4 regions of the Cupriavidus sp. 291-E7 genome follow, and region 1 is predicted to be linked to each of the others. Evidence: predicted binding sites of a transcription regulator. Region 1 holds the regulator's gene; each other region holds the start of a gene.
What was found. The regulator sigma-54, encoded in region 1, starts transcription at its own class of promoters, with help from an activator protein. The targets are predictions, from matches to a motif close to TGGCANGNAANCTGCTTT.

Region 1 (7,094 bases):
AGGTGCGCGAAAGCACGCCGCTGGCCCAGGCCCTGATGGAAATCACGCGCAAGGGCATGGCCATGACCGCCGTGGTGGACCCCGAAGGCCGTGCCGTGGGCGTGTTCACCGACGGCGACCTGCGCCGCCTGCTGGAAACGCCGCGTGACTGGAAAACCGTGCCGATCGGCGACGTCATGCACCGCAATCCGCATACGGTGCACCAGGACCACCTCGCCGTGGAAGCCGTGCAGATCATGGAAACGAACCGCATCAACCAGCTGCTGGTCGTCGACAGCGACGGCCGCCTGGTGGGCGCGCTCCATATCCATGACCTGACGCGCGCCAAGGTCATCTGAACGATGCCGGACTTCCTGTCCAGACTCACCGGCCTGATCATGCGGCTGCTGCCGCTGCTGCTGATGGCCATCGTCGCCGGCAGCACGTTCTGGCTGGTGCAGCTGAACTCGCCGCGCGAGGACGCCGAAAAGTCGCGGACCAAGCGCCATGAGCCCGATTACTGGATGGAGCGCTTTTCGGCCAGCGAACTGGCCGAGGACGGCACCACCAAGCTGCGCTTTACCGGCGTGAAGATGATTCACTTCGAGGACGACCAGACCTACGAGGTGACCACGCCGGCCATGCGCTCTTACGAACCCGATCGCCCGCCGGTGACGGCGAACTCCGACCGCGGCGTGATGAACGCCGAGGGCTCGGTCATCGACCTCTACGGGAACGCTTTCGTGGTCCGGCAGGCTGGCGCCGATCCGTCCAAGGACCCGCGCATGACCGCGGCCTCGCAGTACTTTCAGTTGCTGGTCAACGACGACATTGTCAAGACCGACAAGGCGGTGCAGCTTACGCGCGGACCCTCGGTCATGACGGCCAACGGCCTGATCTTCAACAACGTCACCCGCGAAGTACAATTGCTGGGGAACGTGCGCGGCACCATCATCATGAACCCGCCGCAGGGGCAGACCAGGACCCAGTGACGCCGGACGACGCAAACTCTCCGGCGCATCCTGATCGCCGTCTTTATCTCACCACTCGCCAACCATGACCGCATCCCTGACGACATCGTCCTGTCGCCGCCTCGCGCCCGCCCTGCTGGCGGCCATTGCCGCTTTCGGCCTGACGCTGGCCATGCCAGCCTTCGCCGAACGTGCGGACCAGGGCAAGCCGCTGGTGCTGGAGGCCGACAACGCCAGCTACGATGACGTCAAGCAGATCTACACGCTCACGGGCAATGTGGTGCTGACCAAGGGCACGATGGTGCTGAAGTCCGACGCCGCGGAGCTGCGTACCGACCCCGAGGGCTACCAGTATGCGATCGCCACTTCCAAGCCGGGCCGCCAGGCCTACATCCGGCAGAAGCGTGATGGCGTGGACGAGTACATCGATGGATGGGGCGACCGCATCGAGTACGACGGCAAGTCCGAGGTCAACAAGCTGATTGGCCATGCGCGCGCGGCGCGCGTGTCCGGTGCCGGCGCGAAGATCATCGACGAGATCCGCGGCGCGGTCATTACGTACGACAGCCGCAACGAGTACTACACCGCCGCCGGCGGCGACAACAACACGACCGCCGGCAATCCGTCGGGCCGCGTGCGCGCGGTGTTGTCGCCGCGCTCCGACGCCAGCGCCCCGGCTGCTGGCGGCGCGGCGCTTGACCTGCGGCCGTCCACCACGCCCGCCAAGCCTTAACGAATTACCAGCCAGTCCCTGATGAACGATACCGCCACGCTCGCCGCTTCCGCCTCGTCTACCGCATCGGCCGTCCGCACCGACAGCAGCACGCTGGTCGTGCGTCACCTGAAGAAGCGCTACGGCACACGCACGGTGGTCAAGGACGTATCACTCGATGTGAAGAGCGGCGAGGTGGTGGGCCTGCTGGGTCCGAATGGCGCGGGCAAGACCACGTCTTTCTACATGATCGTTGGCCTGGTGGCGCTGGACGAAGGCGACATCGTGCTCGACGACAAGCACATCAGCGGGCTGGCCATCCACGAACGCGCCCGCATGGGGCTGTCCTACCTGCCGCAGGAGGCATCGGTCTTCCGCAAGCTCAACGTGGAAGAGAACATCCGCGCGGTGCTGGAGCTGCAGATCGACAACGGCAAGCCGCTGAGCAAGGCCGAGATCGACCGCCGGCTCGATTCGCTGCTCGACGACCTGCAAATTGCCCACCTGCGCAACAACCCGGCGCTGTCGCTGTCGGGCGGTGAGCGCCGCCGCGTGGAAATCGCGCGCGCGCTGGCGTCGTCGCCGCGCTTCATCCTGCTCGACGAACCGTTTGCCGGCGTCGACCCGATTGCGGTGGGCGAGATCCAGCGCATCGTGAGCTTCCTGAAGGCGCGCAATATCGGCGTGCTGATCACCGACCACAACGTGCGTGAGACGCTGGGCATCTGCGACCACGCATACATCATCAGCGAAGGCACGGTGCTGGCCGCCGGCCAGCCCGAGGAAATCATCGCCAACGAGTCCGTGCGACGCGTCTACCTGGGCGAAAACTTCCGCATGTAAAGCCGCGGACGGCCGCCCTCGGGCGGTCAGCCGCGCACATCAGGCAGGTCATTTTTACCGCACCTGCACTCGGCTTTTCCAAAGCCGTTTCCGATCAAGAAGCCGTAGCGATAGGTTGTAGCAAATTCCGTTCCAACAACGGAAAGATGCGCATAGAATAGGTCGCATGAAACCTTCGCTTCAGCTCCGCCTCTCCCAGCATCTGGCACTCACTCCACAACTACAGCAGTCGATTCGGCTGCTGCAGCTTTCCACGCTCGAACTGCAGCAGGAAGTGGAGCAGGCGCTGACGGAAAACCCGCTGCTCGAACGCGAAAACGACTGGATCGAAAGCCCGCTGCGCGTGGCGGCGGACGGCTCGGTGAACCTGCAAAGCGCACCGGCGCCCGCCCCTGCCGAACCGCAGGCCAACGGCGACGACCGTCAGGAACATGCCGCGGGTGGCGAGGAAGAGGGTTTCAGCGATTCCGGCAGTGAAGACTATGGCAACGACTGGAGCCTCGACGACTTCGCGCGCCGCCCACAGGGCGACGAAGACGAGAAGACGCCGATGCAGTTGCGCGATGCCGATCCCACGCTGCGCGAATACCTGATGGAACAGCTGACGCCGCTTAAGATTTCCGCGCGCGACAAGGGCCTGGCCATCTTCCTGATCGAATCGCTCGACGACGATGGCTACCTGAGTGCGTCACTCGAGGAAATCTGCACGGAACTGCCCGAGGAACTGGAGTTCGAAATCGAGGAAGTGCAGGCGATGCTGACGTTGCTGCAAAGCTTCGATCCTCCGGGCGTGGGCGCGCGCAATGCCTCGGAATGCCTGAGCCTGCAATTGAAGCGCCTGAAGCATCCGCAGCGCGAGCTGGCCTTGTCCATCGTCAACCATCACCTTGAGTTGCTGGCCGTCAGGGATTACACGCGCCTAAAGAAAGCGCTGCAAGTTGACGAAATCGCATTAAAGGCCGCGCATGAACTGATCCGTTCGCTGGCACCGTATCCAGGGCATGCGTACAGCCGCCCGGAAGCGGACTTCGTGGTGCCGGACGTGTTCGTGCGCAAGAGCGGCAGCGGCTGGATTGCACAGCTGAATCCCGACGTGATGCCACGCCTGCGTATCAACGACATGTACGCGCAGATCCTGCGCGGTGCGAAGGGAGAAGCAGGTGCCGCGGGACTGCAGCAGAAACTGCAGGAAGCCCGGTGGCTTATCAAGAACATTCAGCAGCGATTCGATACGATCCTGCGTGTGGCGCAGGCAATTGTTGAGCGTCAGAAGAACTTTTTTTCGCACGGGGAAATAGCAATGCGCCCCTTGGTTTTGCGGGAAATAGCCGATACACTCGGTTTACATGAGTCGACCATTTCCCGGGTGACCACGAACAAATACATGGCCACGCCAATGGGTACTTTCGAGTTGAAGTACTTCTTTGGTAGCCACGTCTCCACGGAGACTGGCGGCGCGGCCTCATCCACGGCGATCCGCGCGCTGATCAAGCAACTGATAGGAGCCGAAGAACCCAGGAATCCTCTTTCCGACAGCCGCATCGCCGAATTGCTGGGCGAACAGGGCTTTGTGGTCGCACGCCGCACGGTGGCCAAATACCGCGAAGCGCTGAAAATCCCCGCAGTCAATCTCCGCAAGTCTTTGTAGCCGAGCCGCAACCGCCTGCCTGGTGCGGCTCTTTCAGAAGGAGAAGCGCTATGAACTTCAAGATCAGTGGACACCACCTCGACATCACGCCACCGCTGCGTGAGTATGTGGAAACGAAACTGGAGCGAATTGTCAGGCATTTCGATCAGGTCATTGGCGTGAGCGTGCTGCTATCTGTCGACAACCACAAGGAAAAGGACCGGCGTCAGTACGCGGAAATCAATCTACATCTCAAGGGCAAGGACATCTTCGTCGAAGCGCATCACGAAGACCTGTATGCGGCAATCGACTGTCTCGTCGACAAGCTCGACCGGCAGGTGATCCGCTACAAGGACCGCGTGCAAGGGCATGACCGGGAAGCGGTCAAGTACCAGATGGCCGAAGCCCAACTACAGCAACAATAGGCTGGCAAACCCTGAACTGCCCCTGGAAGAGGACCTCAGCGTCCCCCGAGAGGACTAATAGGAAGAGAGCAAAGCCGCGCATCTGCGCGGCTTTTTTGATGGGCGCGTAACGTCATTGGCCTGAATTTCTCCGTTACCTTGACGCCACGGAGGCGACCAATTGATGCGCCGGGGGTGTTCGCATCTTGCGCGGCTCGGTGTATGCTGCGTCATACAACAATGACAGGCAGAACGGTCCCGGTGAACCGAATCGCATGCCGCATGACGGAAGATCATGCGGGCGCGGCGGCAATATCCGGGTGGGCAAACCGGCCGGCCAGTTCGCGGCACCACCCGCGAAGCCGGCGCCGCAGCGCACAAGCGCGCTGTGGCCCTGCTCTATAATGGCCGGACGCTCCAATGCGGGCGTTCATAGCACTCGATATCCTGAATTGCCCCCATCGCGGCGGGACGGCGTCTGTTCGCCGTATCGCCAACCTGACTTCTCGTGCATCGCCCATGAATCGTTTGGCCAAATTGCTGCCACCCGGCAACATCCATCTCGACGTCACCGTCACCAGCAAGAAGCGGGTCTTCGAGCAAGCCGGGCTCCTGTTCGAGAACAATCATGGCGTAGCCCGAGCCACTGTCACGGACAATCTTTTCGCACGCGAATCGCTCGGCTCTACCGGCCTGGGCGCCGGCGTGGCCATTCCGCACGGCCGTATCAAGGGACTAAAGCAGCCGCTGGGCGGCTTCATGCGCCTGGCGGAGCCAATTCCGTTCGAATCACCGGACGGCAAGCCGGTCTCGCTGCTCATCTTCCTGCTGGTGCCCGAACAGGCCACGCAGCAGCACCTCGAGATCCTTTCGGAAATCGCGCAACTGCTGTCGGACCGCGAAATGCGCGAGGGCCTGGCCACGCTGCCCACGCCCGAGGCGGTCCATCAGTTGCTGACCGAATGGCATCCGTGATGATCCACAGGCTGCACTGGCACGCCGCCTGACGCCATACCGCCCCCTCGTAGAAAGTCATCCCGCATGGAACTCACCGGCGTCACCTCGCAGTCGATCTTCGATGACAACGCAGCCGACATTAAATTGTCGTGGATAGCCGGTCTGGAAGGGGCCGATCGCGCCTTCGACGTCGAATTCGCGCGCGAAGCCACCTCCGCCGCCGACCTGGTAGGCCACCTGAACCTGATCCACCCGAACCGGATCCAGGTGCTGGGCAAGCCCGAGATCCAGTACTACCAGCGTCTGGACGACGAGCCGCGCAAGCGCCAGATGGGCGAACTGATCCTGCTCGAACCACCGTTCCTGGTGGTCGCCGATGGCATGGAGCCGCCGCCCGACCTGGAACTGCGCTGCACGCGCTCGTCCACGCCGCTGTTCACGACGCCGGTCTCCTCGGCGGCCGTAATCGACCACCTTCGGCTCTACCTGTCGCGCATTTCCGCGCCGCGCGTAACGATGCACGGCGTATTTCTCGACATCCTCGGGATGGGCGTGCTGATCATGGGCGAATCCGGCCTGGGCAAGAGCGAGCTTGGCCTGGAACTGATTTCGCGCGGACACGGCCTGGTGGCCGACGACGCCGTGGATTTCGTGCGCCTGGGACCGGATTTCATCGAAGGCCGCTGCCCGCCCCTGCTGCAGAACCTGCTCGAGGTGCGCGGCCTGGGCCTGCTCGACATCAAGACCATCTTCGGTGAAACGGCCGTACGCCGGAAGATGAAGCTCAAGCTCGTGGTGCAGCTGGTACGCCGTAACGATGGCGAATTCGAGCGGCTGCCGCTCGACTCCCAGTACCTCGATGTGCTTGGCCTGCCAATCCACATGGTCAAGATCCAGGTGGCCGCCGGCCGTAACTTGGCCGTTCTGGTGGAGGCCGCCGTCCGCAATACGATCCTGCGCCTGCGCGGTATCGATACACTGCGCGATTTCATGGACCGCCAGCGTGCCGCCATGCAGGCCGATGTGGTGTCGCGCGGGCAAGGCCGCCTGCTCTGACCGCGGCCGCGCTGCTGATGGCCAAACGCCCGCCTGACCGCGGGCGTTTTCATTTGCTTACAAGCCCGGCCCGGTTTTCGTCAACGGGGTGTGGGTAGTCTCCGTTTTGTGCTGTAATGGGCATCGAGCCCGTTTTTCCGCCAGCCACCCAGATGGCCTGCGGCCACGATGTGTGTTTCCACAGCCAGGAGAGAAGCATGAAGAAGCTGATCGCGATGTGTGTGCTGGTCACCCCCCTGTTCGCCACGGGCGCGTTTGCCCAGGGTGCGTCGGCTCCGGCCGCGGCCGAGAAATCGGGCAAGACCGCGCAGCAGGAAAAGATGGCCGCCTGCTCCAAGGCCAACAAGGGCAAGAAGGGCGACGAGTACAAGAAGGCCCAGAGCGAGTGCCTGTCGGGTAGCGGCCCGGCCGCTGCCGCCGAGCCGAAGACCCAGCAGGAAAAGATGTCGGCCTGCAGCAAGCAGAACAAGGGCAAGAAGGGCGACGACTACAAGAAGTCCATGAGCGATTGCCTGTCGGCAAAACCGGCAGCCTGATCGATCGCC
Region 2 (7,094 bases), on a different contig from region 1:
GAGCATCCGCACGAGTGCGGTGGCCGATGGCGACGACCTGATCGTGAACGGCGAGAAGCATTACATCAGCGGTGCGCCGTTCGCGGATTTTGCGATTGTCATGTGCGTGACCGATGCCACCACCACGCCACCGTCGATCACGGCCGTGCTGGTGGACCTGGACCTGCCAGGCGTGACGGTCAGCACGACGTACGTGCCGATGTCGGGCCAGCACATCGATGCCGACATCCGCTTCGAGAACGTGCGCGTGCCGCGCGCCAACATCTTTGGCGGCGAAGGGCAGGGCTTCAAGCTGGGCATGTCGCGCATCAACGTGAACCGGCTGTTGCATTGCCCGTCGATGCTGGGGCTGGCCACGCGCGCCTACCAGGCGTCGGTCGAGTATGCCGGCCAGCGCCGCCAGTTTGGCGGGCCGATTGCGCGCTTCCAGGCCATCCAGCACATGCTCGCCGACATGGCGGCCGCGCTATGGGCCTGCGAGAGCATGATCGCCCAGACCGCGTTGCTGGCCGATGCCGGTGCCGACCTGCGCATGAAGGCTGCCGCGTGCAAGCTGTTTGTGTCGGAACGCTGCTTCGAGGTGGCCGACAAGGCCGTGCAGATCCACGGCAACCTGGGCGTGACGCGCGGACATCCGGTGGAGCAAACCTGGCGCAAGCTGCGCATGTTCCGCATCTTCACGGGCACCAGCGAGATCCAGCGCAATACCATCGCCCGCGCCATCCTCGATACGGCCGGGGCCTGAGCAGTCAGGCAACAAGACCAGAACAAGACAGGAGACAACATGAATCGTCGTCAATGGCTTGCCACGGCAGGCGCCGCGGCGGGTGCCGCCGCATTTGGCGGTGCGATGAGCCGCGTGGCGGTGGCTGCCGCGCCGTATCCGTCGCGCCCGATCCGGCTGATCGTGCCGTTTATCGCGGGCACCGCGCCCGATGCCATCGCCCGCACCATCTCGGCCGAACTGTCGCCGGTGCTGGGCCAGCCGCTGGTGGTCGAGAACATCGGCGGGGCCGGTGGCATCATCGGTGCGCGTGCGCTGAAACGGGCTGAGCCCGATGGTTATACGCTTGGCATCCTAGCCAACCAGCATGTGATCAACGTCCATCTGTACAAGGAGCAGCCGTACGACGCGGCCAGGGACTTCACGGCGCTCTCGGCGCTGTCCGGAGGCCCGGTGGTACTGGCCGTGCCGGCATCGTCGCCATTCAGGACCGCGCGCGAGTTGATCGACGCGATGAAGAAGAAGCCCGGCGCGCTGAACTACGGCTCGGGCGGCAAGGGCAGCGTGTCGCATCTGGCCGTGGAATCGCTGCTGCACCAGATGCATGCCGAGGCCGTGCATATCCCGTACAAGGGCGCCAGCGAAATCCTGACATCGATGCTGAGCGGCCAGACGCAGTTCGGCATGCCGGTGCTGTCCACCGCCGCGCCGTTCCTGCGCAACGGACAGGTCCGCGCGCTGGCGGTGTCCTCGGCGGCGCGCTCGATCTACTTCCCCGATGCACCGACGCTGGCGGAAGCGCTGCCACCGGGGTTTGTGCTCGATAACTGGAGCGGCTTGTTTGCCCCGGCGGGTTTGCCGGCGCCGATGGCAAAGCGGCTGTTCGACGCGGTATCGGCGCTGCAGAAGAGCGGCAAGCTCGACGCGACGATGAAGGCAAGTGCAGGGGAGATCAGGAAGAGCGACTCGCCGGCGCAGTTCACGCAAATGGTGGCGGCGGAGAATGCGCGGTACGGGAAGCTGATCGGGGAGATCGGGATGCGGGGGGAGGTGGGGTGATGGGGCGTTGAAGCGACTGCTGGAAAGAAAAAACCCCGGGGAAAGGCCGGGGTTTTTTCAAGCACTAAGTGTGAGCTGCTTTGTCTTGGCTTAGACGCCGTCCGTGTTCGGGCAACCAGCCGGAGCGTAGACCTTCTTGAAGTTGCCGTTCGAGCCTTTGCTCACAGCGCACTGCCAATCGCCAGTGGCCAGGCGTTGCAGCGTGATCGTTGCGCCGTTAACCGACGAGGCAACATTCTGGTCCAGGGTAACCACGACTTGGCCTGCACCGCCGTTGAACGCGACTGCTGCGTTGAACGGGCTGGTGACGGTCAGGCTCGTCTTCACGTAGCCGATATCAGTGGCGGCGATCGACGTGGCGCCGTTGTTCAGGCGGTCTTCAATACCCGTCTTGTACGCCGAGATTTCGCTCACGGCACGCGACACCTGCGACTTGGCCACGTAATCCTGATATTGCGGAATCGCGATAGCAGCCAGGATACCGATGATCGCGACCACGATCATCAGTTCGATCAGCGTGAAACCCTTTTGGACCCGTTGGTGGATTCCCATCCGTGCTTTTTTCATGGAATTGACCCCTTTAATTAATTGAGAACAGCAGTTGCTGTCGGGTGCATATAGAGCAACAGGTGTGCCAGCTCTCAAACGGCCAAAATTCGTCGAAATGTGAGAATTCTTGTCACCTGTAACGAGATGTATCTGCCAAATCCTGTCACCCCACCATAGGAGGGTAGGGCTCAGGAAGCACAAAGTGACGCTATTTGTCAGCCAAAGTGGCGCTTAAAACGCCTTTAATTCTGTCTTTAGCGCGGTTGAAACACGATCACGGCCATGCCGGCGACCGCGATTGTGACACCTGTCATATCCCAGACGCTGGGCCGCACGCCGTCCACCAGCCAGAGCCAGGCGATGGCCACTGCTATATAGATACCGCCGTAGGCGGCATAGACGCGCCCCGAGGCGTCGGGGTGGAGCGTCAGCAGCCAGGCAAAGACGGCCAGCGATGCGGCGCCGGGGACCAGGACCCAGGGGCTGGCGTTCTGGCGCAGCCAGAGGTAGGGCAAATAGCAGCCGAGGATTTCGGCCAGGGCGGTGAGGAAGTAGAGCGCTACTGTCTTCATGCTTGGTTGATTGTTTGTTCTTTGGTTGATTGATGGCTTGCGATCGAAATTTCGATTGGTGGCAAGCAGAAGCTCAATGCCCTCTCCCCCGCCCCTCTCCCGCAGGCGGGAGAGGGGAGAACACCGAGGGAAATATTCAGGGCCACTGGACATCCATCCCTACCGGTTTGCTCCCCTCTCCCACTTGTGGGAGAGGGGTTGGGGGAGAGGGCCGGCGCCCCTATACCACCGCCGCCTTCAGCGCGGCCACCAGCGGCATCACCAGTTCATTCTCTTCGGTCTCGCGCCGCCACATGACGCCCACGGGCGGCAAGTCCCAGCTCAATGAAAACGGCAGCGTTGCCGCATCGCCCAGTTCCATCAGTTCCGCCGCCACGGCGCGCGGCACGATCGTGATCGTGTCGGGCTGGCTGCGCAGCAGCGTGGCCATCGGCTTGATGGAATAGGTTTCGACGATCGGCAGTGGCGGTGCCACGCCCGCCACCGCGAACATCGTATTGATCGTGCGGCGTACCGGCGTATGCGGCGGCGGCAGGATCCAGTCGAGTTCGGCCAGCCGCTTCCAGTCGAGTCCGCCGCGCGACAAGCGCGCCTTGGCCCGCGAAGGTACCACGAGCACCGGCTCTTCCCGGTACAGCGGCTGCTGCACGATGTCTTCGCCCGCCAGGTAGAACGATCGTGCAATCACGCAATCAAGTTCGTGCAGCCGCAGCGCGCTGACCAGTTCGTCGGTGGTGCCTTCGCGTACCAGCACCGAGACTCGCGGGGACTGGTCGAGGCCATAGGCCAGCGCGGCATCGAGCACGGCGCGCGCCGTATAGGGGATCACGCCAAGCCGCAGCCGTCCGCGCTTGCCGGCCTCGATCACGGCCAACTGCCGGCCCAGTGCCTCGGCGTCGGCCAGCGTCATGCGCGCATGGCTCAGCACGGCGGCGCCCGTGGCGGTGGGTTCCAGACCATTGCGCGTACGGGTGAACAGCGGCGTCATGAAGATGTCCTCGATCTCGCGCAGCGCCTTGGTCACGGCTGGCTGGGACAGGTTCATCTCCGCCGCCACACGCGACACGGAACGCTGTCGTTCCAGCGCCAGCAGCAGCGGCAAATGGCGCAGGCGCAGGCGCGACACGATCTGGTGCAGCAGCTTGTCGGTGGCAATCGGCATGGGCGGGGCGGTAGGCAGGGCGGCTTGAATCGATATAACCGAATGGTAATACAACGATAAGAAATTCGATCTTGGCAGTTATTCCATCTGCCTATACTCGGATCACAACGTAAATGCATGCAAGAGGAGTCATTTCCACATGTTCACGACACGCCCCGAGATCGTCGGCACCTTTGGCGTTGCCGCGTCCACCCACTGGCTGGCCACGCAAACCGCGATGGGCGTGCTGGAGCGTGGCGGCAATGCATTCGATGCGGCGGTCGCGGCGGGCTTTGTGCTGCAAGTGGTGGAGCCTCATCTGAACGGGCCTGGCGGCGAAGTGCCGATCCTGTTCTGGAGCGAAAAAGACCGTGCCGTGCGCTCGGTTTGCGGGCAAGGCCCCGCACCGGCGCTGGCCGATCCGGAAGCGCTGCGCAAGCAGGGCATGGAGATGATGCCCGGCATCGGCCTGATGCCGGCTACGGTGCCCGGTGCTTTCGGCGCGTGGCTGACCATGCTGCGCGATCACGGTACGTGGTCGCTGGCCGATGTGCTGGCGCCAGCCATCGGCTATGCGCGCAACGGCTTCCCGCTGGTGCCGCGCATCTCGCAGGCCATCCTGGCCGTGCAGTCGCTGTTCCGTGACGAATGGCACAGCTCGGCCGACACCTGGCTGCCCGATGGCAAGGTACCCCGCCCCGGCGCGCTGCACACGCTGCCGGTGCTGGCCGATACCTATACGCGCATCGTCGAGACCGCCGTGGCCAAGAGCAACAGCCGCGAAGGCCAGATCGACGCGGCGATGCACTGCTGGTATCGCGGCTTCGTGGCCGAGGCCATCGACGAGTATTGCCGCAACACGCCCGTGCGCGACACCACGGGCGAAAAGCACACGGGCCTGCTGCGCTATGACGACATGGCCAACTGGAAGCCCATCGTGGAAGCGCCGGTCTCGCTCGACTTCGGCCGCTACTCGGTGGCCAAGTGCGATATCTGGAGCCAGGGTCCGGTATTCCTGCAGCAGCTCGGCATGCTGCGCAATGCGGGTCTGGAAGCCCATGCCCCGACATCGCCCGAATTCGTGCACAAGATTGCCGAGGCCGCCAAGCTCGCGATGGCCGACCGCGCGGCGTGGTACGGCGATCCGCTGTTCGAAGACAGCCACCTGTGCGCGCTGCTGAATCCGCACTACCTGGCCTCGCGTGCCGCCCTGATCGGCGACACCGCGGCGCTCACGATGCAACCCGGCACGCTCAAGGGCGTCGCGCCGCGCATGCCCGACCTGACCGCGGCCGATCGCACGCTGGCCGCGGCCGATACGCGCTTCGGCATCGGCGAGCCGACGTTTGCCGCGCTGCCGCCCGTCAGTGAATGGGCCGAGCGTGAAGTATTCGTCGGCGACACCTGCCATATCGATGTGATCGACCGCCACGGCAATATGGTGGCGGCCACGCCGTCCGGCGGCTGGCTGTCGTCGAGCCCGACCATTCCTTCGCTGGGCTTTGCGCTGAACACGCGCCTGCAGATGACGTGGCTGGAGCCGGGCCTGCCCAATACGCTGGCACCGGGCAAGCGGCCGTGTACCACGTTGTCGCCGTCGCTGTGCCTGCGCGATGGCGAGCCGTACATGGTCTTTGGCACCCCCGGCGGCGACCAGCAGGACCAATGGTCGCTGGCCTTCTTCATGCGCCACGCGGTGCATGGCATGAATCTGCAGGAGGCCATCGATGCGCCGGCCTGGCATATCGATCATTTCCCGCAATCGTTCTGGCCGCGCCAGACCACGCTGAACCGCATCACCATCGAATCGCGCTTCCCGGCTGCCACCATTGAAGCGCTGCGCGCACGCGGGCACGAAGTTCGCGTGGGCGAAGACTGGTCCGAAGGCCGCATGTCGGCCTGCACCCGCGAACGCGACGCCCGTGGCCGGCTGGTATTGCGCGCCGGCGCCAATGCGCGTGGCATGCAGGGTTACGCAGTGGGCCGCTGAGCCCGATCACATTAGATAGTCCTGAAGACAGAAGGGGAGTTGCATGATGAGGTCCGTATTCAAAAGCCTGCTGTGCGGTGCCGCCGCATTGGCCATGTCGTTCGCCGGCCATGCCGTGGCGGCCGACGCCTATCCGACCAAGCCCGTCACGCTGATCGTGCCCTGGGCCGCCGGCGGTTCCACCGACATCCTGGCGCGCGTGCTGTCCGAGCATTTGACGAAGTCGCTTGGCCAGCCCGTGATCGTCGATAACAAGCCGGGCGCGTCCGGCAACATCGGCTCGGCGATGGTGGCGCGTGCCCAGCCCGATGGCTACACGCTGCTGATTGGCTCGATGAGCACGCACGCGATGAACCCGGCGCTGATGGCCAACATGCCGTTCAAGGGCGTTGAAGATTTCACGCCGCTGGGCCTGCTGGCCTACGTGACCAACACGATGGTGGTGAATCCGTCCGTGCCGGCCAACAACGTCAAGGAACTGATCGCCTATGCCAAGGCCAATCCCGGCAAGCTGGCGTACGCCAGCGCCGGCCCCGGCTCCACCAATCACCTGAGCGCGGTGCTGTTCGAGAAGATGGCCGGCATCCAGATGCTGCACGTACCTTATAAGGGCGGTGCGCCGGCCGTGGTCGATACGGTTGCGGGCCAGACCCAGTTGCTGTTCTCGGCTGGCACGCAGACGCTGCCGCACGTGAAGGCCGGCAAGCTGAAGCTGCTGGCCGTGACCGAGGCCAAGCGCTCGCCGCTGCTGCCCAACGTGCCGACCGTGGGCGAGACGATTCCCGGGTATGAACTGTCGGTGTGGTACGGCGCGTTCGGTCCCAAGAACATGCCCGCGGATCTGGTGGCCAAGCTGAACAAGGAAATCAACCGCGTGATGTCGCTGCCCGAGGTCAAGGCCAAGATGGATTCGATTGGCGTGGAAACGTCGACGTCGACGCCGCAGGAATTCGGCAAGATCCTGCGCCGCGACGCGGATCGCTACGGCAAGCTGATCAAGGACCTGGGCATCCACGGAGAGTGACGATGGATAGCGTCGATACGCTGGGCCACTGGCAG
Region 3 (7,094 bases), on a different contig from region 1:
TGCGCGAGACACGGCCGGCCATGCGCAGGTTGGGCAGGGCATCGAGCAGGATTTCGCAGGGTTGCTCCACCGTGATCCTGGCGATGTTCGATTCGGCGACGTCGGCTTCCACTTCGAGCGTGTCCATGTCGGCGATCGTGACGATCGCGCCCTTGGTATCGGCGGCGGCAGAGAACGGCGTGATGTTGTCCCCGACGTTGGCATGCTTGATCAGCACCACACCGTCGAACGGCGCGCGGATCACGGTCTGCTCAACCGCCACTTCCGCCGCGCGCGCATTGGCCTTGGCCGAGGTGATCGACGCCTGCGAATTGCTGATGGATGCACGCGCCTTGTTGTAGCGGGCCACGTCGGCGTCGTACTGCTGCTTCGAAATCGCCTTCGGCTCCAGCAGCATTTCCGAGCGTTTCAGGTTGACCTCGGCATCGCGCAGTTCCGCCTGCTGCAACTGGAGGTTGGCTTCTGCCACCTGCACCTGCGCGCGCGCCTGGGCTGCCGACGCCTCGACATCGCGGCTTTCGACGCGGGCGATGATTTCGTCCTTCTTCACGCGCGAGCCTTCCAGCACGCCCAGCCATTCCAGGCGGCCCTGCGCCTTCGATGCCACGGCGGCTTTGCGCTGGGGTACCACATAACCCGTGGCGTTCAGCAGCGTGTAGTTCTGTGAGGGGTAGGCGGCCGTGATCGTGGTGGTTTCCACGGGCTGCGGACCCGCCAGCCGCGCGCCCACTCCGATGACCACCAGCAGGATCACTGCGATGATCGCGTAGCGCACCCAGCGACGGCGCCGGCGCGGAGCCGGCGTCATGGCGCTGCGGTCGATTTTCAGCTTGCTCAGGTCTTGATCAGCCAATTTGGGAACCGTTCTGTGGCGGTATGCAGGAAAAGGCTCCCAGTATAGCGATTGGACCGGGCGGTGAACGCTGTCAGAGCAGCTTGCCCGGATTCATGATGCCGCTGGGGTCAAACACCTGCTTGATGGCACGCATCAGCCGCAGTTCGAGCGGGTCTTTCAACGCCAGGAAGGCGTCGCGCTTGAGCTGGCCGATGCCGTGTTCCGCGCTGATGCTGCCGTTGTAGCGGGCCACTTCCTCCATCACTTCGTCGCTGACGGGCTTGCCTTCGCCGAGTGCCCACTTGGGGTCGGCGCCCAGCGGGCGCGACAGGTTGTAGTGCAGGTTGCCGTCGCCAAAATGGCCGAAGATGAACGGGCGGATGCCAGGGTGCCGCGCGTGCAGCCGCGCTTCCATCGACGCCATGAATTCCGGGATGATCTCGATCGGCAGCGATACATCGTGCTTCAGGTGCAGGCCGTCGGCGCGCTGCGCCTCGGAGATTTCCTCGCGCAGGCGCCACAGGCCCTGCAACTGGGCCAGCGATGCGGAAACGGCCGCGTCCAGGCACAGGCCCTGTTCCAGGGCCTCGCCGATGACCGATTCCAGCAGCGCGTTGAGCACGTCCTCCGATGCCGTATCGGCGATTTCCAGCAGCACATAGGCCGGATACCGTTCGGAAAAGGGCGCCTGGACGTTTTCCGCGTGGGTCAGCACCAGGTCAAGGCACGCCCCGGTGAAGAATTCATAGGCTTGCAGCCGGGCGCCGCAGCGTGCGAAGAGCAGCGAATACAGTTCCAGCGCCTGCCGTGACGATTCCACCGCGGCCAGCACCACGGCGCGCGAATCGGCGCGGGGCGACAGGCGCAACGCGGCGGCCGTGATGATGCCGAGTGTGCCTTCCGAACCGATCAGCAACTGCTTGAGGTCGTAGCCGGTATTGTCCTTGCGCAGCGTGCGCAGGCCATGAAAGATCTCGCCGTTCGGCAGCACCGCTTCCACGCCGAGTACCAGCTCGCGCGTCATGCCGTAGCGCACGACATTGACGCCGCCGGCATTGGTGGCCAGGTTGCCGCCGATCTGGCATGAATCCTCCGCGGCCAGCGACAGAGGGAACAGCCGGTCGTTTTCCTCGGCGGCGCGGCGCAGATTGCCGAGGATGCAGCCCGCTTCGGCCACCATCGTATTGGCGATGGTGTCGATCGAGCGGATCTTGTCCATGCGGTCGAGGCTGATCACGACGTTGGCGTCGTTGACGTCCGGCGCCGCGCCGCCGCACAGCCCGGTATTGCCGCCGCGCGGCACCACGGGCACGCCGGCCTGCTGGCACAGGGCCAGCGCCTGCGCTACCTGTTCGGTGGTGCGCGGGCGGATCACGGCCTGGGCATGGCCCTTGTACAGGCCGCGCCAGTCCGACAGCCACGGCGCGACATCGTCTGGCGCGGTGGCAACGACTTCGGGGCCGAGGGCTTCGGTCAGGCGTTGGGCGAATGGCATGTTGGACATGATGTGACTCGGTCGCTCGATTGGAGATTCAGGGCTGACGCAGTGGCAGGCCCAGGCGGCCCGCGGCATTGCGAAGATGTTCCGTGGCGCGCTGGCGGGCCAGATCGGCATCGCGGGCGCGAATGGCATCGAAGATCGCCACGTGCTCGGCATGCACCTGCGCGGGCAGGCCGGGCTGGCGGCTGGAATTGACGCGCGCCGTGCGCACGGCGTGATGCAACTGCAGGTTCATGTACTGCAGCAACTGCAGGTAATACGGGTTATGCGTGGCCGTGGCGATGGCGATATGAAACTGGATATCCGGCTCCACGCCGTGTTCGGCATCGTCGATGCGCGCGGCGATGGCATCGAGCAGGGCGGCCATGCGGCTGACGTCCTCGCTAGTGCGATGCCGCGCCGCCATTGCGGCGGCCGCGCTTTCCAGGTCGATCCGCAATTCGAAGATGGCCGCCAGGTCCGTGACATCGGCATTACCGGCCAGGCGGAAACCGCTGTCGCTGACGCGCGAACGCACGGTGCTGCCCAGCCCCTGCCGGCTTTCGATCATGCCTTGCGAGCGCAGGTGCTCCGTCACTTCCCGGATGACCGCGGCACTGACGCCATAACGCTCAGCCAGTTGCTTGCCCGTGGGCAGCCGCGCGCCAACGGGAAATACTCCGTCGGCGATCTCGCCGCGCAATTGCTGGATCACGCGCTCGGTCAGGGTGAAGGGCCTAGTCTGCATAGGCCGCTACCTTACGCTTTTCTGGTTATATGAAAACTAGGGGTAAATACTTATTCGGCGAGGCCGCGCGCGCCGGCTCGGGAAGCCTGCCTACTTCTTCAGCCGATACGCCAGTTGCGGGCGCGTAATCCCGAGCATCCGTGCCGCCGACGACAGGTTTCCCCGCGTCGTCGTGATCGCCAGCTGCATCAGCCTTGCCTCGATCTGCGGCAATGACACCTGGTGGTTCAGCAGTTTTTCGATCAGCGCGTCGGCATCCTCGCCGGCGTCCTGGCTTGCCGCGCCGGCCTGTTGGCTGGCAAACAGATGCGGTACATCGATCATTCCCGTGGCCGGGGCCAGCAGCACGCCGCGTTCGATCATGTTTTCGAGTTCGCGGATATTGCCGGGCCAGGGGTACTGCACCAGCGCGTCGCGCGCCCGGCCGGTCAGGCCGCGCACCTGTTTCTGGTACAGCGCGTTGAAGCGCGTGATAAATGACTGCGCCAGTTCGGGGATGTCTTCCTTGCGGTCGCGCAGGGCGGGAATCGAAATCGGGTAGGTGCTGATCCGGTAGAACAGGTCGGCGCGGAACTGACCTTGCTTGATCGCCTGGGCAAGGTTGACGTTGGTGGCGGCAATCAGCCGCACGTTGACCTTGCGGGCTTCCACACCTCCGAGCCGTTCCACCTCGTTGTTCTGCAACACGCGCAGCAGCTTGACCTGCGCGGCGGGCGGCAGGTCGCCGATTTCATCGAGGAACAGCGTGCCGCCGTGAGCGCGCTCGAAGCGGCCCGGGCGCGATTGCTGGGCGCCGGTGTACGCGCCTTTTTCCACGCCAAACAGCTCCGATTCGATCAGTTCATGCGGAATTGCCGCGCAGTTGACCGCGATGAACGGCTGCTCGCTGCGCGGGCCGTTGTCATGCAGCCAGCGCGCGAACATCTCCTTGCCCGCGCCGGTCTCGCCGGTCAGCAGCACGGTGATATGGCTGTCCGCCGCGGCCGACAGCAGCGTGAATGCCTCGCGGAACGCGGGCGACTGGCCGATCAGGTTGCCCTGGTTGGCGCCGCACAGCGTTTCACGCAGCGTGCTCACTTCCTGCTGTAGCGAGAGCAGGTCGCTGATCACGGAATCGGGCTCGAAGTACTTCAGGTATTCGGCATCGTCCCATTCCTCGGCGGGCTTGCCGACGATGCGGCACTGGTCGTCGCCACGGCGCGCGCATTCGGTTTCCTTGTAGATGACCAGCCGATCCATGAAGGTGCTGCTGTAGCCCGATGCGTAGCCAAGCTGCACCCAGCAGCCGGCTTCTTCGCGGCTCAGCTCCTCGTTGAATGGGGCTTCGCCCTCCCACGAATCCTTCCAGAGAAATTCGCCGTAGAAGTGCCCGGTGTTGCGGTCCACCTCCAGGCGCACCGGCTCGACGCGCGTCACGCCTTCGAGCATGTGCAACTGCGGCCCCCACAGGAACGCTTCGTGCGGTGAGCTGGCCAGTTCCTCCTTGCGCTCGCGCTTGACCATCTCGGCGTCGCGCATGCCTTGCGCGTAGCCCATGCGGATCAGCAGACCCTTGCCGCGCTCCAGCCCGAGGGTGTCCAGGATCTCGCGGCGCAGATAGCTCAGCGCCTCGGTGTGCATCAGGACCATGCGCGATTCGCCCAGGCGAATCTGCGCCGCCTTGGCATCGATGGTCAGCAGCGACGCCAGGTCGAACGGCGGCGGTTTGGGGGGCGTTGTCATCCTCTCACTCCAGAATCCTTGCGGGCGTTTTCTGCCGAAACACCTCGGTCTTGCCGCAAGCCTAGCACGGGCTTTCGCATCGTCGGATAGGGGCAAATGCGGCCTGTCGAACCAATGCTGCAACGCAGCGCGGGGCGATTTGATCATTTGATGAAATCGGCCCTGATCACCTCACCAAATGATCAAGCGGCCTGGCCCCGAAAATTCACCCGCATCGCCCGCAAACCCTTGTGCCACAACGATTGACGCCTGCTGGCACGGTGCTCGCTATATGTCTCGCACCAGACTTCGAAAAAAATGCGCCGCGGCCCGGCGCGTGCAAGGCAACAGGAGCGAGACATGCCACTTTCCCCATCCGACCAGCGCTATGTGCGCGTGGTGGAACGCGACGAACGCTGGGTCGAGTTCGAGTTCTCGATCGGCGACCCACAGATCTTCGTGGAGCTGGTGATGCCGCCGGAGCAGTTCCAGTCGTTCTGCCGCGAACAGCGCGCCCAGTTGCTGCAGTAACGCAATCACACCCACAAGGAGACAGCCATGCAAATCGATATCCGGACCGACAGCAGTGTCAGTCCGATCCGGCAGACCTTTGCCCATATCGCCCGGCGGCTCGGCGCGGACAAGCCGGCCACGCGCTACCAGGAAGCGATGTTCGACCTGCAGCCCGTGACGAGCTTTCACTATCGCCCGCTCTGGCAGCCGCAGTACGAGCTTTACGACGTGCGCCGCACCCGCGTGGTGATGCAGGACTGGTATGCGCTCAAGGACCCGCGCCAGTACTTCTACGGCGCGTATGTCAACGCCCGTGCCCGCCAGCAGGACACGATGGAGAAGAACCTCGAATTCGTCGAAAAGCGCGGCCTGCTCGGCACGCTGCCGGCGGAGACGCGGGAGCTGCTGACGACGGCCATCGTCCCGCTGCGCCACCTGGAGTGGGCGGCCAACATGAACAACGCAGCCATCACCGCCTACGGTTTTGGTTCGGCCATCACGCAGGCGGCGATGTTCCACACGATGGACCGCCTGGGCATCGCGCAATACCTGACGCGCATCGGCCTGCTGATCGGCGACAAGGAAGCCGTGGACCAGGCCAAGACCGCATGGATGGAAGACATGGCATGGCAACCGCTGCGCCACGCCACGGAAGACCTGCTGGTGCGCGACGACTGGTTCGAGCTGCACGTGGCGCAGAACCTGGTGCTCGACGGCCTGGTGTATCCGCTGGTCTACCAGCAGTTCGACCGGCGCCGCGCGGATATCGGCCCCGCGTTCTCGCTGGTCACCGATTTCATGGCCACCTGGTATGGCGAATCGGCACGCTGGGTGGACGCCACGGTGAAGACGGCCGCGCAGGAAAGCCCCGGCAATGCGGCGGTGATTGGCGAATTCGCGTTTGGCTGGCTCGACCGGTTTACGCACGCGCTCCGGCCGCTGGCGATGCGGCTGTTCGATACCGATGCCGACGCCGAACTGGGGCAAGCCGTGGACGCGCTGCGCGAGCGCCTGAACGGCCTGGGCCTGATCCAGCAACAGGGAGACCAGCATGAGTGACGCACCCGTATTTATCGCACTGCAAGCCACCGACGACATGCGCGCCGTGATCGAAGCGATTGAAGCCGACAACCCGCACGCCAAGGTCACCCGCTACCCGGCGATGGTCAAGATCGACGCACCGGGCCGGCTTTCCATCCTGCGTGCCAGCGTGGAAGAGCGCATTGGCCGCGAGTGGGATGTGCAGGAACTGCAGCTCGGCCTGATCTCGCTGGCCGGAAATATCGACGAAACCGAAGACGCGTTCGTGCTGGCCTGGCACTGATCCGCACGCACAGACAGCAGGAGAGAGACAAATGATCACCGCTACCGCCACTGCGGCCGCCGCCCGCGCCGCCGCGAAACCCAAGCTGTCGCTCAAGGAGAAGTACGCGATCCTGACGCGCGACCTGGGCTGGGACACCACCTACCAGTCGATGGACAAGGTGTTTCCGCACGACAAATTCGAAGGCATCGTGATTCACGACTGGGACGGCTGGGAAGACCCGTTCCGCCTGACGATGGATGCGTACTGGAAATTCCAGTCGGAGAAGGAACGCAAGCTCTACGCGATCATCGACGCCTTCCAGCAGAACAACGGCCAGCTCAATATCAGCGATGCCCGCTACGTCAATGCGCTGAAGCTGTTCCTGACCGGTGTGTCGCCGCTGGAGTACGCCGCGCATCGCGGCTTTGCGATGGCCGGCCGAAGCCTGCGCGGCGTGGGCGCGCGCGTGGCGTGCCAGATGCAATCGATCGACGAGCTGCGGCATTGCCAG
Region 4 (7,094 bases), on a different contig from region 1:
CGTCTTCGTCATCGGCCGGCGCTTCATAGCTGGCGACATACGCGTCGATCTCCGCATCGCTAACCTCATCGGGTGCCAGAACGCCAAGCAGCGCCTTCACGGGCAACACGTCTCCCGCTTCGGCCACCTTGAGCCGCAGCGTGCCCGCGTCGGGCGCCTCCACGGCGTTGGCGATCTTGTCGGTTTCCACATCGAGGATCGCCATGCCCACGGTAATCTCGGCGCCAGTGTCGACCAGCCAGGCATTGATCGTGCCTTCCTTCATCGACAGGCCCCATTTGGGCATCACGATCGGGGTGATTGCTGCGGCCATCAGTGCTTGCCTCCCTTCATGGTCTTGCGCGCGGCTTCCGCGATGCGGGCGGCGCTGGGGATATACAGGTCTTCGAGCGTGGGCGAAAACGGCACCGGCGTGTGCGGCGGGCAGACCATCTCGATGCCTGCCTTGAGCGCGCCAAATGCCTGCTGCGCGGTCTGCGCGGCAATGTCGGTGGCGATGTTGCAGCGCGGGCTGGCTTCGTCCACCACAACCAGGCGGCCAGTGTTCTCGACCGATTCAAGCACCGTGTCCATGTCCAGCGGGGAAAGCGTGCGCAGGTCGATCACCTCGGCCTCGATGCCTTCCTTGGCCAGCGTGGCCGCCGCCTCCAGTGCCCGGTGCACCATCAACCCGTAACTCACGATGGTCACGTCCTTGCCGTCGCGCGCGATATTGGCTTCGCCAAACGGAATCGTGTAGGCGCCTTCGGGCACATCGCCCTCCAGCCCGTACAGGTTCTTGTGCTCGCAGAAGATGACCGGATCGTTGTCGCGGATCGCCTGGATCAGCAGTCCCTTCGTGTCATACGGCGTGGATGGGCAAATAACCTTGAGCCCCGGAATATGCGTGAAGATCGGCGTCAGCATCTGGCTGTGCTGCGCGGCGGCGCGGAATCCGGCGCCGACCATTGCCCGGATCACCACCGGTGTTTCCGCGCGGCCGCCGAACATGTAGCGAAACTTGGCGGCCTGGTTGAAGATCTGGTCGAAGCAGACGCCCATGAAATCGATGAACATCAGTTCGGCAATCGGTCGCATGCCACACGCGGCGGCGCCGATGGCGGCGCCCACATAGGCCGATTCGGATAGCGGCGTGTCGAGCAGACGGTCGCCGTGCTTGGCATAGAGTCCCTTGGTGACGCCTAGCACGCCGCCCCAGGCGTCCTGCTCGCCGTCCGCGCCGGCACCGCCGACGATATCTTCACCGAGCATGATCACGCTCGGATCGCGGGTCATTTCCTGGTCGATCGCCTCGTTGATCGCCAGTTTCATGCTGAGTTTTCGGGCCATGATGCTGTCTCCTTTGTTTTGGAATGGCTTAGTAGCTCACATAGACATCGGTCAGCAGGTCTTCCGGCCCCGGCAACGGCGCGGCCTTGGCTTCCTGCACGGCGTGGTCGATCAGCGTGGCCACCTCGCGGTCGATCGTCTCGAATTCCTCGCGCGTAATCACCCCCGCCTGCGTGACGGCGCGCGTGAACAGCTTCAGGCAATCCTTGTTGGCGCGGATGTCGTCCAGCTCGCCGGCACCGCGATAGGTCTGCGCGTCGCCTTCGAAATGGCCGTAGAAGCGGACCATCTTGCATTCCAGCAGCGAAGGCCCGCCACCTTCGCGCGCGCGGCGGATGACTTCACCGGCGGCCTCATGCACGGCAAAGAAATCGGTGCCATCGACGGTGACACCGGGAATCCCGAAGCCGGCCGCCCGATCGACATAGCTGTCGACGGCCGTGCCATAGTCGCGCGATGTCGATTCCGCATAGCCGTTGTTCTCGATGACAAAGATCACCGGCAGGTTCCACACGGCGGCCAGATTCAGGCTTTCCAGGAAGGTGCCCTGATTCGATGCGCCATCGCCGCAGAACGTGATACCGACCTCGCCCTTGCCGCGAAACTTGGCCGCCAGCGCTGCGCCGCAGATCAGCGGTGCGCCCGCGCCCAGGATGCCGTTGGCGCCCATCATTCCCTTGGACAGATCCGCGATATGCATCGACCCGCCCTTGCCGTTGCAGGAGCCGCCCTTCTTGCCGTAGATCTCCTTCATCATCGCCACCGGGTCCACGCCCTTGGCAATGCAGTGACCGTGGCCGCGGTGCGTGCTGGCAATGCGGTCGCCATCGTTCAGATGGTGCAGGATGCCCACGCCGGCCGCTTCCTCACCGGCGTACAGGTGCACGAATCCGGGGATATCCCCGCGGCCGAAATCGACGTGCAGACGCTCCTCGAAATCGCGGATCGTCCGCATCTTGCGGTACACGGACAGCAGGGTCTCCTTATCGAGGGGTAGCTGCGCTGACTGCGAGGTACTGGCGCTCATGGTCGTCTCCTTTGGTGGTGGTACTGCCTTGTGGTGTGGAATGAACGGCTGTCAGGGGATGGCTGGCACGCGGCGCATCAGGTGCTCGCGCGCGGCATGGCGCATGCATGCGGCCACGTCGATGCTGCGGAACGCGTGATCGTGGAGCGTGACGGTGACTTCGTCGCGCGGTCCGAACGCCAGCTCGCGCTCGCCGTCCAGCGCAACGATGCCAACGCGCTGCCGCACGCGATGCGGGCGCGCATGTTCGATGCGGTGCCACGCCGCGATCGGCACCGTGCAAAGCAGCCCCGGCGCAATTGGCGCCACGAGGTCGAAGGCGCCTTCACCAGCCGGTGCCAGTTCGATGGCAAGGCCGCCCGGATCGCGCCGGCCCACCGGATCGAGCAGACCGGCGATGGCGGACAGGCCAATCGCCTGTGGATCGGCATAGGCAACGTAGACGGCCGCGAGCGTATCGGCGCGCCACAGCGCCCGTGCACCGATGAACTGCTCATGCGCGATGACGGCATCGACCAGCGCGATATCGCGCCTGAAGCCGCCGTCGGCGTCCCGAATCACGATATCGAGCCGCTTGTTCGATGCCAGCGCCTGGCTGGCCGGAATACGTCCCGTGGCATAGAGCCCGGCGGCCAGCCCGGTGATGGTTGGCTCGCGCATTTCGGGGAAGGCATTGTTGGTGCCGGTGGACAGCCCGGCAATCGGCACCGAGCCGCATTCGCGCACCACCGCGCGATGCGTGCCATCGCCGCCCAGCACGATGATCACGGCCACACCGGCATCGGCCATGAAGCGGGCGGCGTGCAACGTATCGTCGACGCGCGCGGTGACCGGCATATCGATGAATTCGACGCGCGGCAGATTGGCGTCGGGGCCCTGGTGACGATCCAGATGGCGGGTCAGCATGACGCGCAGGCCCTCGCGGTCCGGCATCATCATCACGCGGTCGATGCCGCATGCGGCCAGCGCCGCCAGCAGGCGCAGCACGATGTTGACGCGGTCAGCCAGTTGCAGGCTGTTGGCGTTGGCGATCACGCGGCGGATATCGCGCGCCGATACGGGATTGGCGATGATGCCGACCAACGGTGCCCCCATGACCTGTCTCCTGTCGCGCTTGTGGTGACAGGGATCATTGCAATGGGTGTGCCAGTGGCCGCCGTATGCAAAAACCGGGGAAATTGGCCGGGTATCCGCGGGATAACCCGCAGCGGAAACGCCGTCAGGACGCCTTCGGCCCGTGGCTTGACGTGACAGGTGTCACAGTACAGCTGTCCCGCGCTGGACAGTCGTCTTGTCGATCACGCGCCCTGGTCGCTGCCGTGGCCGTCGCGACGGTTGGGCGATGCAATGCCATACCGCTCCATGCGGCGGTACAGCGTCATCCGGCTCACGCCGATCTGGCGCGCCACGGCGCTCAGATTCCAGCCCGACGCACGCAGGTACTGCATCAGAAGCATGGCCTCGGGCGGCAAGCCTTGCGGCGTCCCGGCAGCTGGCAAGGCGCGAGGCGTATCGGCATGGCCCGCCAGACCATCGGGCAGGTCTTCCGGTTCGATCACGCCGCCCTGGCAGATCGCACAGGCGTATTCGATCACGTTGCGCAGCTCGCGCAGGTTGCCGGGCCAGCGGTGCGCGTGCAGCCGTTGCCTTGCCGCGCCTGAGAGCGTGGCACTGCGCTGTCCGCCATCGGCCAGCATCTTGTCGATCAGCCAGTCCAGATCCTGGCGCTCGCGTAGCGGCGGCAGTTCAAAGCGCGCCCCGTTCAGGCGGTAAAAGAGATCCTCCCGGAACTGCCCCGTTTCCACGAGCGCCTCCAGCCTGTGGTGGGTAGCCGAGATCACGCGCAGGTTGACCGGTACCGGCCGGGTGGCGCCCACGGGCAGCACTTCGCCCTCCGCCAGCACGCGCAGCAACCGCGATTGCAGGTCGCGCGGCATGTCACCGATCTCGTCGAGGAACAGCGTACCGCCGTCGGCTTCCTGGATCAGGCCACGCTTGCCGCGCGACCCCGCCCCGGAAAAACTGTTTGGCAGATGGCCGAACAACTCGCTCTCAATCAGCGTCTCGGGAATCGCCGCGCAGTTGAACGCGACGAATGGCTGGCCGCGCCGCGCGCTTGCCTGATGCAGCGCCTTGGCCAGGTATTCCTTGCCGCTGCCGGTTTCCCCCTGGATCAACAGGTGGATGCGCGAATCCACAAGCCGCGCCGCGCGTTGCAATTGCTGCGCCATCGCGTGGTCGCCCCCGCTTAGCGCCGCAAGGGAAGGCGGCAATTGCGCCGGCGCTTGCGTCTCCGTGCGCGCATGCCATCGCAACGCCGGCGGCATCACGCTCAGGTAAAGCAGGCCGCCGCTGCGATGAAGCGCCACCAGGCGTTGCTCGCTGGGCCGCGAATAGACGTATCGCCCGAGGTCTTCCAGGCGGGCGTCGAACAGCGCCTCGAACGACTGGCCGAGCACCGGGGTGCCCGGGCTTTCGCTCTCCAGCATGCGCCGCGCGCGGTTGTTGCAGCCGATGATGCGCCCGGCATCGTCGAGCGCCAGCAGATATTCCGGGCTGACATCGACGAACTCGGGTGCGACGTTCAGCTTCAGTATCCAGTCCCGGTGATGCGCACGCAGGAAGTTGGCGTTCTCGATGTGAGCCGCGTAGATCCGCACCATCTGCAATGCCAGGCCCTGGCTGGCCTTGGCGTCGGGCGAAGTCAACGCCGAGATGTCCAGCACTGCGTTCAGGCGGCCCTGGGTATCGAACAATGGCGCGGCGGTACAGGTGAGCGGAATGTGCGTGGCGTCGAAGTGATCGGCCTGATGGACGGTCAGCGCCTCACCGGTCACCAGCACCGTCCCCACGGCGCAGGTGCCCGCGCCGGCTTCGCTCCATTCCGAACCGAGGTAAAGCCCGGCGTGGCGCAGGGCGGCGTCGGTCGTGGCGTCGCCAATGTAGTCCACGGTCACGCCCTGGGCGTCGGTCAGCAACACGACGTAGCCGAGTCCGGCCACCTGGCTATATAGAGACTCCAGACCGTGGCGGGCAATCCGCGCGAAATCGTCGATTCGTTGCTGGTGCTCCCGCAGGCAGGACTGCGGCACGATCCGCGCTTCCTGCATGCGCGATGGGTCCAGACCGTATTGATGGACGCAGCGCCGCCATGAACTCTGGATCACCGCGTCATGCCCGATCGGCTTGGCGGATTCGGCGGGCAGGGGCAGCCAGGTGGTGGCGTGCACCACCGTTTCGATGTGCTCGCGTTGCCGCAGGTCCATCGCTGTCTCCTTATAGGTCTGCGGCGTACTTTATCCCACCGCCCCGCCGGCGCAAACGCGGCGCCGCAGCAAAGCGCCGGGAAATGCGCCAGAATCCACTTGCCGGCAATTGATGCCCTTTGCCGTGCCTTTGCCGTCCCCTTCGCACCTTTTGTTGTCTATCGATCAAGACAGCGATTCCAGGGCCGATACTTCACTTTGTCAGCAACCCACGTCATCATCGAGGGTTACCAAAGAACCACACGAGTCCCCCAACATGTTCGAGCGTCGTTATGGCGCCGTGGCCCTGTCGGCCTGCGGCCTGATTGTCCTGACCTGGCTTGCGGCCACTGATGCCCTGTCCTGGTGGTGGGTGGCGCTGCCCCTGGCGCTTTGCCTGGTGGGCGCCCACGATCTGATGCAGCAGCGTCACGCCATCCTGCGCAATTACCCGATCTGGGGCCATGCGCGGTTTTTCCTGGAATTCATCCGCCCGGAAATCCGGCAGTACTTCATCGAGGACGATACTTCCGAGTCGCCGTTTTCGCGCGCGCAACGCAGCCTCGTGTACCAGCGCGCCAAGAACGAGGTGGACAGCCGGCCGTTCGGCACCGAATCGGACGTGAAGCGCCCCGGCTATGAATGGATCAGCCATTCACTGGCACCAACGAAAATTGCTTCGGCCAACTTCCGTGTCACGGTCGGTGCCGACCGGGCGCAGCCCTACGAGATGTCCGTGTTCAATGTGTCCGCGATGAGCTTTGGCGCGCTGTCCGCCAACGCGATCCGCTCGCTCAATCGCGGTGCGAAGATTGGCGGCTTTGCGCACGACACGGGCGAGGGTTCGATCTCGCCGTATCACCGCGCGGAAGGTGGCGATCTGATCTGGGAGCTGGGTTCGGGCTACTTTGGCTGCCGCCGGGCCGATGGCAGCTTCGACCCCGACCTGTTTGCAAAGCAGGCCGCCGACCCGCAGGTCAAGATGATCGAGGTGAAGCTGTCGCAAGGGGCCAAGCCGGGCCACGGCGGCGTGCTGCCGGCGGCCAAGATCACGCCCGAGATCGCGGCCACGCGCGGGGTACCGATGGGCGTTGACTGCGTGTCTCCGGCCGCCCATAGCGAATTCTCGACGCCGCTGGAATTGCTGCAGTTCGTTGACCGCCTGCGCAACCTGTCCGGCGGCAAGCCTACCGGCTTCAAGCTGTGCATCGGCCATCCGTGGGACTTCTTTGGCGTCGTCAAGGCCATGCTGGAATCGGGCATCCTGCCGGACTTCATCGTGGTCGACGGCGCGGAAGGTGGCACCGGTGCCGCGCCGCTGGAATTCGTCGACCATATTGGCGTGCCGTTGCAGGAGGGTCTGCTGCTGGTGCACAACACGCTGGTTGGCGCGAATCTGCGCGACAAGATCCGCATTGGTGCCAGCGGCAAGCTGATCAGCGCGTTCGATATCGCGCGCACGCTAGCGCTGGGTGCCGACTGGTGCAATGCCG

Region 2: AC3FLX_RS17940 (pilin) is a predicted target of sigma-54. The motif match lies at 2,403-2,420, and genes of this name have one in related genera.
Region 3: AC3FLX_RS21035 (phenol hydroxylase subunit) is a predicted target of sigma-54. The motif match lies at 5,039-5,056, and genes of this name have one in related genera.
Region 4: AC3FLX_RS25510 (ATP-NAD kinase family protein) is a predicted target of sigma-54. The motif match lies at 3,488-3,505, and genes of this name have one in related genera.

What each region holds. Positions count from the first base shown of each region.
Region 1 is NZ_JBYOJV010000005.1:337,342-344,435, reverse strand. Features, by position in the region: gene AC3FLX_RS12060 (KpsF/GutQ family sugar-phosphate isomerase) at 1-338, shown strand, start outside; gene lptC (LPS export ABC transporter periplasmic protein LptC) at 342-971, shown strand; gene lptA (lipopolysaccharide transport periplasmic protein LptA) at 1,036-1,683, shown strand; gene lptB (LPS export ABC transporter ATP-binding protein) at 1,705-2,505, shown strand; gene AC3FLX_RS12040 (RNA polymerase factor sigma-54) at 2,672-4,153, shown strand; gene hpf (ribosome hibernation-promoting factor, HPF/YfiA family) at 4,204-4,557, shown strand; gene ptsN (PTS IIA-like nitrogen regulatory protein PtsN) at 5,056-5,511, shown strand; gene hprK (HPr(Ser) kinase/phosphatase) at 5,578-6,549, shown strand; gene AC3FLX_RS12020 (PsiF family protein) at 6,747-7,085, shown strand.
Region 2 is NZ_JBYOJV010000009.1:247,099-254,192, reverse strand. Features, by position in the region: gene AC3FLX_RS17950 (acyl-CoA dehydrogenase family protein) at 1-745, shown strand, start outside; gene AC3FLX_RS17945 (tripartite tricarboxylate transporter substrate-binding protein) at 785-1,783, shown strand; gene AC3FLX_RS17940 (pilin) at 1,874-2,350, opposite strand; gene AC3FLX_RS17935 (YnfA family protein) at 2,587-2,904, opposite strand; gene AC3FLX_RS17930 (LysR substrate-binding domain-containing protein) at 3,125-4,066, opposite strand; gene AC3FLX_RS17925 (gamma-glutamyltransferase family protein) at 4,206-6,035, shown strand; gene AC3FLX_RS17920 (Bug family tripartite tricarboxylate transporter substrate binding protein) at 6,082-7,059, shown strand; gene AC3FLX_RS17915 (GAF domain-containing protein) at 7,062-7,094, shown strand, end outside.
Region 3 is NZ_JBYOJV010000012.1:54,684-61,777, reverse strand. Features, by position in the region: gene AC3FLX_RS21055 (efflux RND transporter periplasmic adaptor subunit) at 1-853, opposite strand, end outside; gene AC3FLX_RS21050 (FAD-binding oxidoreductase) at 927-2,339, opposite strand; gene AC3FLX_RS21045 (FadR/GntR family transcriptional regulator) at 2,368-3,063, opposite strand; gene AC3FLX_RS21040 (sigma 54-interacting transcriptional regulator) at 3,154-4,785, opposite strand; gene AC3FLX_RS21035 (phenol hydroxylase subunit) at 5,125-5,295, shown strand; gene AC3FLX_RS21030 (aromatic/alkene monooxygenase hydroxylase subunit beta) at 5,323-6,336, shown strand; gene AC3FLX_RS21025 (MmoB/DmpM family protein) at 6,329-6,601, shown strand; gene AC3FLX_RS21020 (aromatic/alkene/methane monooxygenase hydroxylase/oxygenase subunit alpha) at 6,633-7,094, shown strand, end outside.
Region 4 is NZ_JBYOJV010000017.1:72,205-79,298, forward strand. Features, by position in the region: gene AC3FLX_RS25495 (acetoin dehydrogenase dihydrolipoyllysine-residue acetyltransferase subunit) at 1-313, opposite strand, end outside; gene AC3FLX_RS25500 (alpha-ketoacid dehydrogenase subunit beta) at 313-1,329, opposite strand; gene AC3FLX_RS25505 (thiamine pyrophosphate-dependent dehydrogenase E1 component subunit alpha) at 1,358-2,356, opposite strand; gene AC3FLX_RS25510 (ATP-NAD kinase family protein) at 2,408-3,451, opposite strand; gene AC3FLX_RS25515 (sigma-54-dependent Fis family transcriptional regulator) at 3,655-5,622, opposite strand; gene AC3FLX_RS25520 (FMN-binding glutamate synthase family protein) at 5,879-7,094, shown strand, end outside.